Regions from separate parts of the Brenneria sp. L3-3C-1 genome, predicted to be linked through region 3. Evidence: predicted binding sites of a transcription regulator. Region 3 holds the regulator's gene; each other region holds the start of a gene.

Region 1 (2,210 bases), on a different contig from region 3:
CAGCCCATGCAACAGCACCACCGCGCCTTTTGGCGCGCCGTCCGGCATCAATTCATAAGAACGGTTCCAGTCATGCTGAAACCTGCCCGGATAAACCGGGCTGCCGGAAAAATAACGGTTAATCGGCCGTTGTTCATCGTCATCCAGTTCCTGAGTCACATGCTGATTGATTTGCTGGAAAAGCGTCTCTTCGGTGCGCAGGTAAGCTGCCCAGTCAGCCCGGTCAAGCTCCTCCGCCGACAGTTCATCCGGCGCAAACGTATGCCACGGCGCCAGCGCCGGCCCACGTTGCGTGTCATAAATACGGATAGCCAGCAGCGTCACCGCCACCACGCCCAAAATAATGGCAATACGTTTGATTATCCGCCTGACGGATCTTATCAGCATGTTAATTTCCCTGTCGGTTTGCCGTTTTACCGCCTGTTTTCAGTGCGGCCCGCACCACTGAAAGAGTAAACCATCCACGCCGCGGAAGGTATTAAACCTTATTCAGCGTACAGTCCTGACAACGCATGACGCCTGGAATACGGTAGCGCTGGCAACAGCTGCGGCGTTGAATGATGCCGCTACGGGGAATAACCGTGCGATAGAGGGGATTTTCGCCGCCATCCAGTAGTGAACGGGAAAAGAACAGATCGTTGCTCAGGCGGGTAAGTTCATCTTGCGGCATCAGCGCCTTCATTTCGCCCAGAAACCAGTACATCAGATAGCCGGTATTGTTCCAGGCGAGTCTGGCATTCAGCTCACCGAAGCTGTCCAGCGTATTAATCACCGGGGCAATATGTTGATGCAGCAGCCTCTCCAGCCGCGCTCGCGGCGAGTCGCCGGCCGATGCGGACGGCAGCGCCCGCGTCGCAATATAAAACGTCGCCGGGTGTCCTTTGTGATGAAAACCGACATGTATCTGATTCGGCGAACAATCCAGTACGGCAGCGTGTTTGAGCAATACCAACATCAAGGGCGGCACCAGCAGCCCGAAGTACCACTGCGCCCATAGCGATTGCAGCGGTTTTCCCTCGCGCTGGCTATCCGGATAGTCCCGATACAGATCATCGCCATAGCGCTGAACCAACGGATTAAATACCGCGGGCTGAGACCACTCGGCAAGGGGCATACTGCCCGCCGGGGGAGGTTCGCCGAATTTAACGCTATCGAGGCAATGAGGTCGATGCTGCCGCAGCAAGTCGCTTAACTCAGCGGCCAGCGCCCGGTCGCCGCCGGAAAACGCCGGCGGCTCAACGGTGCTGACGATATTTTTGGTCGGCATAAGGCAGATTCCGCTAGGCATCCGAATAAACCGGAAACGAAATGATAACCATTGCCAATAGTATCCACGTTTATCACCAATGACAAACCGTGCGCATGCGGTGATGGCTTCCCCGATCGCGATCCGCCTGGGCCGCCGGCGTCAAAAGCACGCCAGACAGACGCTAGATAAGCTGACTGATATTCAGATCCTCCATCAGACGCTGGTTGTCCGAATAATCCACCGGAATGGCGATCACCGCCGGCCCTTGAACATCCATCGCCTGCCGCAGCTTACTGACCAGTTCGTCTTCCGATTCGACCGCAAACCCTTTGGCGCCGAACGCTTCTGCATACGCTTTAAAATCGATCGGGCCGAATTTGACCCCGGAAGAACGGTGATATTTTTTCTCTTCCTGCATCTCAACCATGTTATAGGCATTATCCACCCAGATAATGTGCAACAGATTGCTCTTCAGGCGTATCGCCGTTTCAAGCTCCATGCTGGACTGCATAAAACCGCCGTCGCCTGAAACCGAAATCACTTTCTGACCGGGATGGATCAGCGAGCTGGCGATAGCCCAGGGCAAGGCCACTCCCATGGTTTGCTGGCCATTGGTCATCAGCACCTGCCGCGCCCGGAAGCTGTACAGATAGCGCGCCAGCCAGATATGGAAGCTGCCCATGTCGACGCACAGCGTAACGTCATTATTGACGATATCCTGCATCGCCCTGACCAGCCGCAGAGGATGAATGGCAAATCCGCGCATATTCATGCCGCGTGTCGCCAGATCGTGACGTTGCTGGCAGCGGTCGCGCAAAATAGCCTGCGTTTGCGACGAAAGCGTTAGCGGCGCATGGATGCAGGCGGTCAGCTTATCAATGGTCGGCTCGATATCGCCGACCAGCTCCACATCGGGAAGATAGGCGCTGTCGATATTGGCGGGCAGCACATCGATATGCAC
Region 2 (2,210 bases), on a different contig from region 3:
GCATGACGCCCGCGCCAGCGATGATGACCGTCATCAATAAAATAAAGAAGAAACCTAATCCTAATTTTTTACCGACGTTAATATCTTCAAATTTTATAGCCATGTTGTTTCTTCCACTATCTTATGAACTGAATACTGGCTCAGGCGCGGTTTTGTCATCCATCGCGTTGATTATGAAAGATCGCGCCATGAGATTGTCGTGTGAGGCACAACATATCGGTTAAAAATAATACGATAGAGTCACATAGGGATCATCGGCAGGAGAGGGGAAAACTTTAATACCCTTGCTGGTGATTAATAAGCCAATAAAGTGGGGGAAAACGGGAAATATTCCGTTCATCGTCATTGAAAATAAAAAACCGGAATAACAGGGATTACCGTTACTCCGGTTTATTCAGTCACCGCCGGGGCTGACCCGGGGCGGTAAGAAGACGGCTTATTTTTTCGCCTCGGTGAAACGTTTGGCGGCTTCGTCCCAGTTTACGACGCTCCAGAACGCTTTGATGTAGTCAGGACGACGGTTCTGATATTTCAGATAGTAAGCATGTTCCCATACGTCCAGCCCGACGATTGGGTAGCCGGATGCGCCGGAAATGGCTTCGCCCATCAGCGGGCTATCCTGGTTGGCGGTGGATACAACCGCCAGTTTGCCGTCATCTTTCAGCACCAGCCAGGCCCAGCCGGAACCAAAGCGGGTTGCCGCAGCTTGTTCAAATTTTTCTTTGAACGTATCGACGCTGCCGAAATCACGCTCAATGGCGGCTTTCAGATCGCCGGCCAGCGTGGTGCCCAGTTTCAAACCTTTCCAGAACAGGCTGTGGTTGGCATGGCCGCCCGCGTTGTTACGTAAAGCGGTTTTTTTCTCTGCCGGTACTTTGTCCAACTGCGCGATCAGTTCTTCCGCAGACAGTTTGGCGAACTCAGGCAGGGATTCCAGCGCTGCATTAGCGTTATTGACGTAGGTCTGGTGGTGTTTGGTGTGATGGATTTCCATCGTTTGCTTATCGAAATGAGGTTCCAGCGCGTCATAAGCATAAGGCAGGGATGGCAGTGAATAACTCATGTTTAGCATCTCCATGGTTGTCGTACTGAAGTGTTGTAGTACTGAAAAGAGGTATCGTACACAATTATTCTAGTACACAAAGTGTTGCGGCACTGCTTTTGTTAGCACCGCGTAAGAATTAGGTTCATTATAGTTAATTAAATGATATTGAAAATGATTATTCTCGTCTGAAAGCGATGCGTTTCATCGGCTTAACCCCCGATAACAAGCGCTTATGTGGTAATGCGCTGAGGTAACAACAAATCGGTCTAAGTCTTCGCGCTCTGGCGCTATTCGCACAGTCGCTGCGGATGGGTGTAAATGGTTGAACGGCCCGGACGACAGAAACCCACCAGCGTCAGATTGCATCGCTCGGCCACCTCGACGGCCAGCGAGGTGGCTGCGGAAACCGCAAACAGGATCTCCACGCCGCACATGGCGGACTTTTGTACCATCTCGTAGCTGGCGCGGCTGGAAACCAGCACGGCGCCCTGCCGCCACGGTTGTTTGGCCCGCATACCGAGCAGCTTATCCAGCGCGACGTGGCGACCGACGTCTTCACAGCCGCCGCTTAGCGAACCATCCGGCAGAATCCAGGCCGCGGCATGGGTGCAACCTGTTAATTGACCTGCCTGCTGCACATCTTTCAACTGCGTCAGCGCGGATTCGAGGCGGCTTAGCGAAAAGGTTTGGCTAAAGGGCAAGGGCGCAATGGGTTTACCGATCTCCGATAGCTGCTCAACCCCGCAGACGCCGCACCCGGTGCGGCCGTCCATCGCCCGACGCCGTGCCTTTAATCCGGCAAAGCGGCGGCTGGAAAGCTCGATTTGAACTTCGATGCCGTTGCATACCGGTTGAACATCGATGCCATAGATATCCTGCGGCGACTGGATGATGCCTTCCGACAGCGAAAACCCCAAAGCAAACAGCGGCAGGTCTTTGGGCGACGCCATCATAACGACGTGCGAAATACCGTTATACACCAGCGCCACCGGTACTTCTTCCGCCAGCCAGTCGCCCTGCGGCTGCGCCAATGAACCTTGATGACGAACCGTTCGCTGACATGCCCCTGTCGGGGGCGTTACCGTCTGTGCATTAACGCCTTTCACCTGAACACCTGCAAGTTAATAACCGGAAACTGATGAAAGCATTATTTCACTGCCTCCCG
Region 3 (2,210 bases):
AACCGGAAATGGGATCCCGTCAGGTTGCATTCAGCCGCGAGGTGTATATCGATCGCGCTGATTTCCGTGAGGAAGCCAATAAACAGTATAAGCGTCTGGTGCTGGGTAAAGAGGTTCGTCTGCGTAACGCTTATGTGATTAAAGCGGAACATATTGATAAAGACGAGCAGGGCGCCATCACCGCCATCTACTGTCGCTACGATCCGGATACCTTAAGTAAAGATCCGGCTGATGGCCGCAAGGTAAAAGGCGTGATTCACTGGGTGTCCGTAGCGCATGCGTTGCCGGCGGAGTTCCGCTTGTACGATCGTCTGTTTAGCGTCGCCAATCCGGCGGCGGCGGATGATTTCCTGTCAACCATCAACCCGGAATCGCTGAAAGTGGTGCAGGGATTCGTTGAGGCGAGTCTGGCGCAGGCGGAAGCGGAAAAAGCGTATCAGTTTGAGCGCGAAGGCTACTTCTGCGCCGATCGGGTTTATTCCAGCGCGCAGCATCTGGTGTTTAATCGCACGGTAGGCCTGCGGGATACCTGGGTGGGGTGATAGCGGGATTGGCTTACAGAGTAAAACAAAAATAAAACCGCCTCGGCGGTTTTATTTTATGACGGACAGGAAGTCCGTCACCCTACGGATCGTCGCAAGCGACGTTGAAAAGAGGTTGCTGACAAAGTCGTCTGTAAGCCTGAGATACCCGGGCCTACCGTACCGAGGGGCCATTATGGGACACATCCTTGTGCCCCACCCTGCGGGCCAGCATAAATGCTGTTCAAATTTGCTCCTGGCAAATTTGTCGGCGGCTTACGCCGCTACGACCCCTCGCCACGCTCTCCCTAATAACAGGCTATGTCAATGGTCTGAAAATCGCTTCAGGCGATTTTTTATGCGGTCGATTTATCTTCTTGCATCGTGCAGGGTTTCGTCTTCACGGCAATCCCCTTCACTGCAATGGCCATACAGATACAAACTGTGGTTGGTCAACTTGATACCGTGTCTTTCCGCTATTTCGCGTTGGCGTGCTTCGATATATTCGTCACGGAATTCAATCACTTTGCCACAATCCAGACAAATCAGATGGTCATGATGATACTGCTGCGTCAGTTCAAAAACGGATTTACCGCCTTCAAAATTATGACGGGTTACGATCCCCGCATCATCAAACTGATTCAGTACGCGGTAGACGGTCGCTAGACCAATCTCTTCACCCATATCAATCAGTTTCTTATATAAATCTTCCGCACTGACGTGATGGCACTCCGGATCCTGCAACACTTCCAGAATTTTCAGTCTTGGAAGAGTGACTTTCAGGCCGGCCTTCTTTAATGCGATGTTGTTGTCAGTCATGCGGATTTAGTCCTGTTGCTTACTTATCAATGGAGGCTACCTAGCCTATGTCATCGGTCGGCTCAAAAAATGTAATAACGTCCCAATTATAGAACTGCGCATTCAAAATGAAAACCATGGAATGTTAACAATATTATTTCCACATACACTACAGGTGTACCATGCAATGTATTGTTGGTAAATGAGGAACGTTCAATGAACGCACAGAACCGATGTGGGTATTGTACATACTTATAAGGAGAAGTTAAAAAAATGTATCAATTTTTATGAGAGGTTTTTTCTATCAATCTGGCTCTGACGAGAGTGTCATCAGAGCCAGAGAATCGGCTCAGCCTACCAGTTCTTTCAGATTCAGTTCGTCGCCGATCTGTTTTACCCAGGCTGTAACGCGCTCGCTGGTCAGTTCGGGTTGACGATCTTCGTCGATGGCCAAACCGATGAAGTGGTTGTCATCAGCCAGACCTTTAGAGGCTTCAAAGTAATACCCTTCCGTCGGCCAGTGTCCAATAATCGTCGCGCCATGCGGTTCAATGATATCGCGGATGGTGCCCATGGCGTCACAGAAGTACTCGGCATAGTCTTCCTGATCGCCGCAGCCGAACAAGGCAACCAGTTTACCGCTGAAGTCGATCTCTTCCAGCGTAGGGAAAAAGTCATCCCAGTCGCACTGCGCTTCCCCGTAGTACCAGGTAGGGATACCGAGCAATAAAATATCGAACGCTTCAAGATCTTCTTTGCTGCTTTTGGCGATGTCATGAACTTCGGCAACGTCGGTTCCCAGTTGCTGTTGGATCGTCTTGGCAATGTTCTCGGTATTGCCAGTGTCACTGCCAAAGAAAATTCCTATGAGTGCCATGAATTGAATAACCT
Region 4 (2,210 bases), on a different contig from region 3:
CGGGCACGGCGGAAAGTCGGGGCGCTTTAAGCATTATGAGGATATTGCGTTGGAATATGCGTTTCTGCTGATGGTTCTTGAAAGCGACTGAGTTAGTGAGAGTAAACCCGCTGAAAGCGGGTTTACCGATCAGCATTGATGTTTTTAAGTGATGGCATCCGCTTGCGGATTAGCCTTCTTGTCCTTTTTATCCGCGCGTTTTTCCGCTGCGGTTTTCAAGGGTTTCTTCTTGCTGTTCTTTTTGCTGTCCATTCCTTTACTCATTTCTGACCTCGCTTGGTAAAAGGGTGGCTTGCTAATCCATTAGCTGCCTGTTTGGCCCCACATGCAAGGAGAAAGTATTTTTTATCAATACGAAGTATGTCCGGCGTGATAGGCGGCAGCGGTTACTTGGATTTAGGCTCATAGGGCAGACGTGAAAACTGCAAAGACAGCTGACGATAGACGGCAACGCGCTCACGGAAATAATTACGCAGATGTTCCGGCTGTTCCCGCTCCACGGCTTCAGGGATCACTGGCATGTTATAACGCTCTTTAAAGGCAACACCTGACGCCGCCAGATCCACATTCACCTTGTCCATCTCTTCTTTGGAAAGGTCTGCCAGATTATATCTCATGTGGGATTTCTCCTGCTTATCGACGACACTTTGCGCGTCAAGGTAAAGCAGAGGCGGTAAAATGGCAAGCCGCGGTAATGTCTGCCGATGACAAAAATAAGTTAAATTTATATTTAATTTGCTCTTTGATAATAAAAATGATTATCACTCATAATACGAATTATTTATTGGAAATGAAAATTAATATCAATAACGCAAAATAATAATATATTGATTTATAAGGATATAAATATTTATTGTTAATTTAGTTAATAAGATGTTTTTTATTTTATTTATTCAAGGCATAATAATTTCGAATTAATTTACCTGCCAGAGATATAAGGGACGACGATGTTAAAAAAAGAAATGATTCAAAAATTGAACGAGCAGCTTAACCTGGAATTTTATTCTGCGAATTTGTATCTACAGATGAGCGCCTGGTGCGGCGACAAAGGCTTTGAAGGCGCTTCCGCTTTTCTGAAGACACACTCTCAGGAAGAGATGGAGCATATGCAGCGCCTGTTCAACTATTTGGACGATACCGGCAGCATGCCCGTATTAGGCACCATCGCCGCGCCGCCGGTCGAGTTTGCGTCGCTGGCTGACGTATTCAAACTGACCTATGAACATGAGCAACTGATTACTGGAAAAATCAACGAACTGGCCCATGCCGCAATGGCTTTGCAGGATTATTCAACATTTAATTTCCTGCAATGGTACGTGGCTGAACAGCATGAAGAAGAAAAACTGTTCCGATCTATCCTTGATAAGCTGGCGCTGGTTAACACCAGTGAAGGCGGCCTGTTCTTTATCGACCAGGATCTGAAAAAAATGGCGGCGAATGTCGCGGGTGGCGAATCAGCCTGAGTCCTGTCGGCTGACGGAAACACGGTGCGCCCCGGTTGAATGGGCGCATTGTCCCGCTCTTGCGACACGCTGAACCGGTTTCAAATCTCTGATATTCCTTTCCCAACCTTCTTCCGCTAGGGCTCATCGCTTATCTTACCTCTGTTTTGCACATCCACATCCTGAATGATGCTGACTTTGCCGCTCGACTTTATCCGCCGCTATCGTTATGATCGCTGCCGGCATCCATATAGTAACCTTATGTTTTATATGCTATAAAACTGTCTTTCTGATTCAGATCATTACGCGACCGCGATGGGGCATGATCGTCTGAATAGTCATGTTCAGGAGCATTATGATGAAGAAATTGCTGTTATCTCTCGTTTTCGCTTCACTGTCCGTTAATGCCGTTGCCGCCGCAAAACTGGCGAATATAAGCCGTCTACAGTACGGAGAGAAGTGGGCATTTACGCGGGAAGAGGTTCAACTTATTTGCCGCCCTGGCAATGCACTGTATGCCTTACACACGGGCACCCTGATGCAGTATCCGCTCAATGACATCGCGACCGCACAAATGAAAGCCGGCTTGGTCAACGCGCAGCCGATTGATGCCATCTGGTTGGATGATCCCGCCAATCCCGGACAGAAAAAAAGTTTACAGCCTTTTATTGAACGTGCCGAACAACTTTGCGATCCCATCAGTAAACCATAATGCGGTTGATTTTTGAGTAAATGTTAATTAAATAATTACTAATGGTTACTATAAAG

The links. Region 3 encodes Fur, which represses iron uptake genes when iron is present. Its sites were predicted from a motif close to ATAATAATGAGAACNACTATCAA; they were not measured.
Region 1: fhuF (siderophore-iron reductase FhuF) is a predicted target of Fur. The motif match lies at 1,309-1,331, and genes of this name have one in related genera.
Region 2: sodA (superoxide dismutase [Mn]) is a predicted target of Fur. The motif match lies at 1,205-1,227, and genes of this name have one in related genera.
Region 4: ftnA (non-heme ferritin) is a predicted target of Fur. The motif match lies at 743-765, and genes of this name have one in related genera.

What each region holds. Positions count from the first base shown of each region.
Region 1 covers NZ_JAEMHF010000005.1:128,707-130,916, reverse strand. Annotated here, with positions in the region: gene JG725_RS12335 (carboxylesterase) at 1-387, opposite strand, end outside; gene fhuF (siderophore-iron reductase FhuF) at 479-1,267, opposite strand; gene alsS (acetolactate synthase AlsS) at 1,431-2,210, opposite strand, start outside.
Region 2 covers NZ_JAEMHF010000009.1:90,000-92,209, forward strand. Annotated here, with positions in the region: gene JG725_RS16155 (methyl-accepting chemotaxis protein) at 1-103, opposite strand, end outside; gene sodA (superoxide dismutase [Mn]) at 437-1,063, opposite strand; gene fdhD (formate dehydrogenase accessory sulfurtransferase FdhD) at 1,333-2,151, opposite strand.
Region 3 covers NZ_JAEMHF010000002.1:192,134-194,343, reverse strand. Annotated here, with positions in the region: gene glnS (glutamine--tRNA ligase) at 1-542, shown strand, start outside; gene fur (ferric iron uptake transcriptional regulator) at 891-1,340, opposite strand; gene fldA (flavodoxin FldA) at 1,669-2,196, opposite strand.
Region 4 covers NZ_JAEMHF010000001.1:431,032-433,241, forward strand. Annotated here, with positions in the region: gene JG725_RS01910 (S9 family peptidase) at 1-91, shown strand, start outside; gene JG725_RS01915 (DNA polymerase III subunit theta) at 387-617, opposite strand; gene ftnA (non-heme ferritin) at 948-1,463, shown strand; gene JG725_RS01925 (YebY family protein) at 1,798-2,154, shown strand.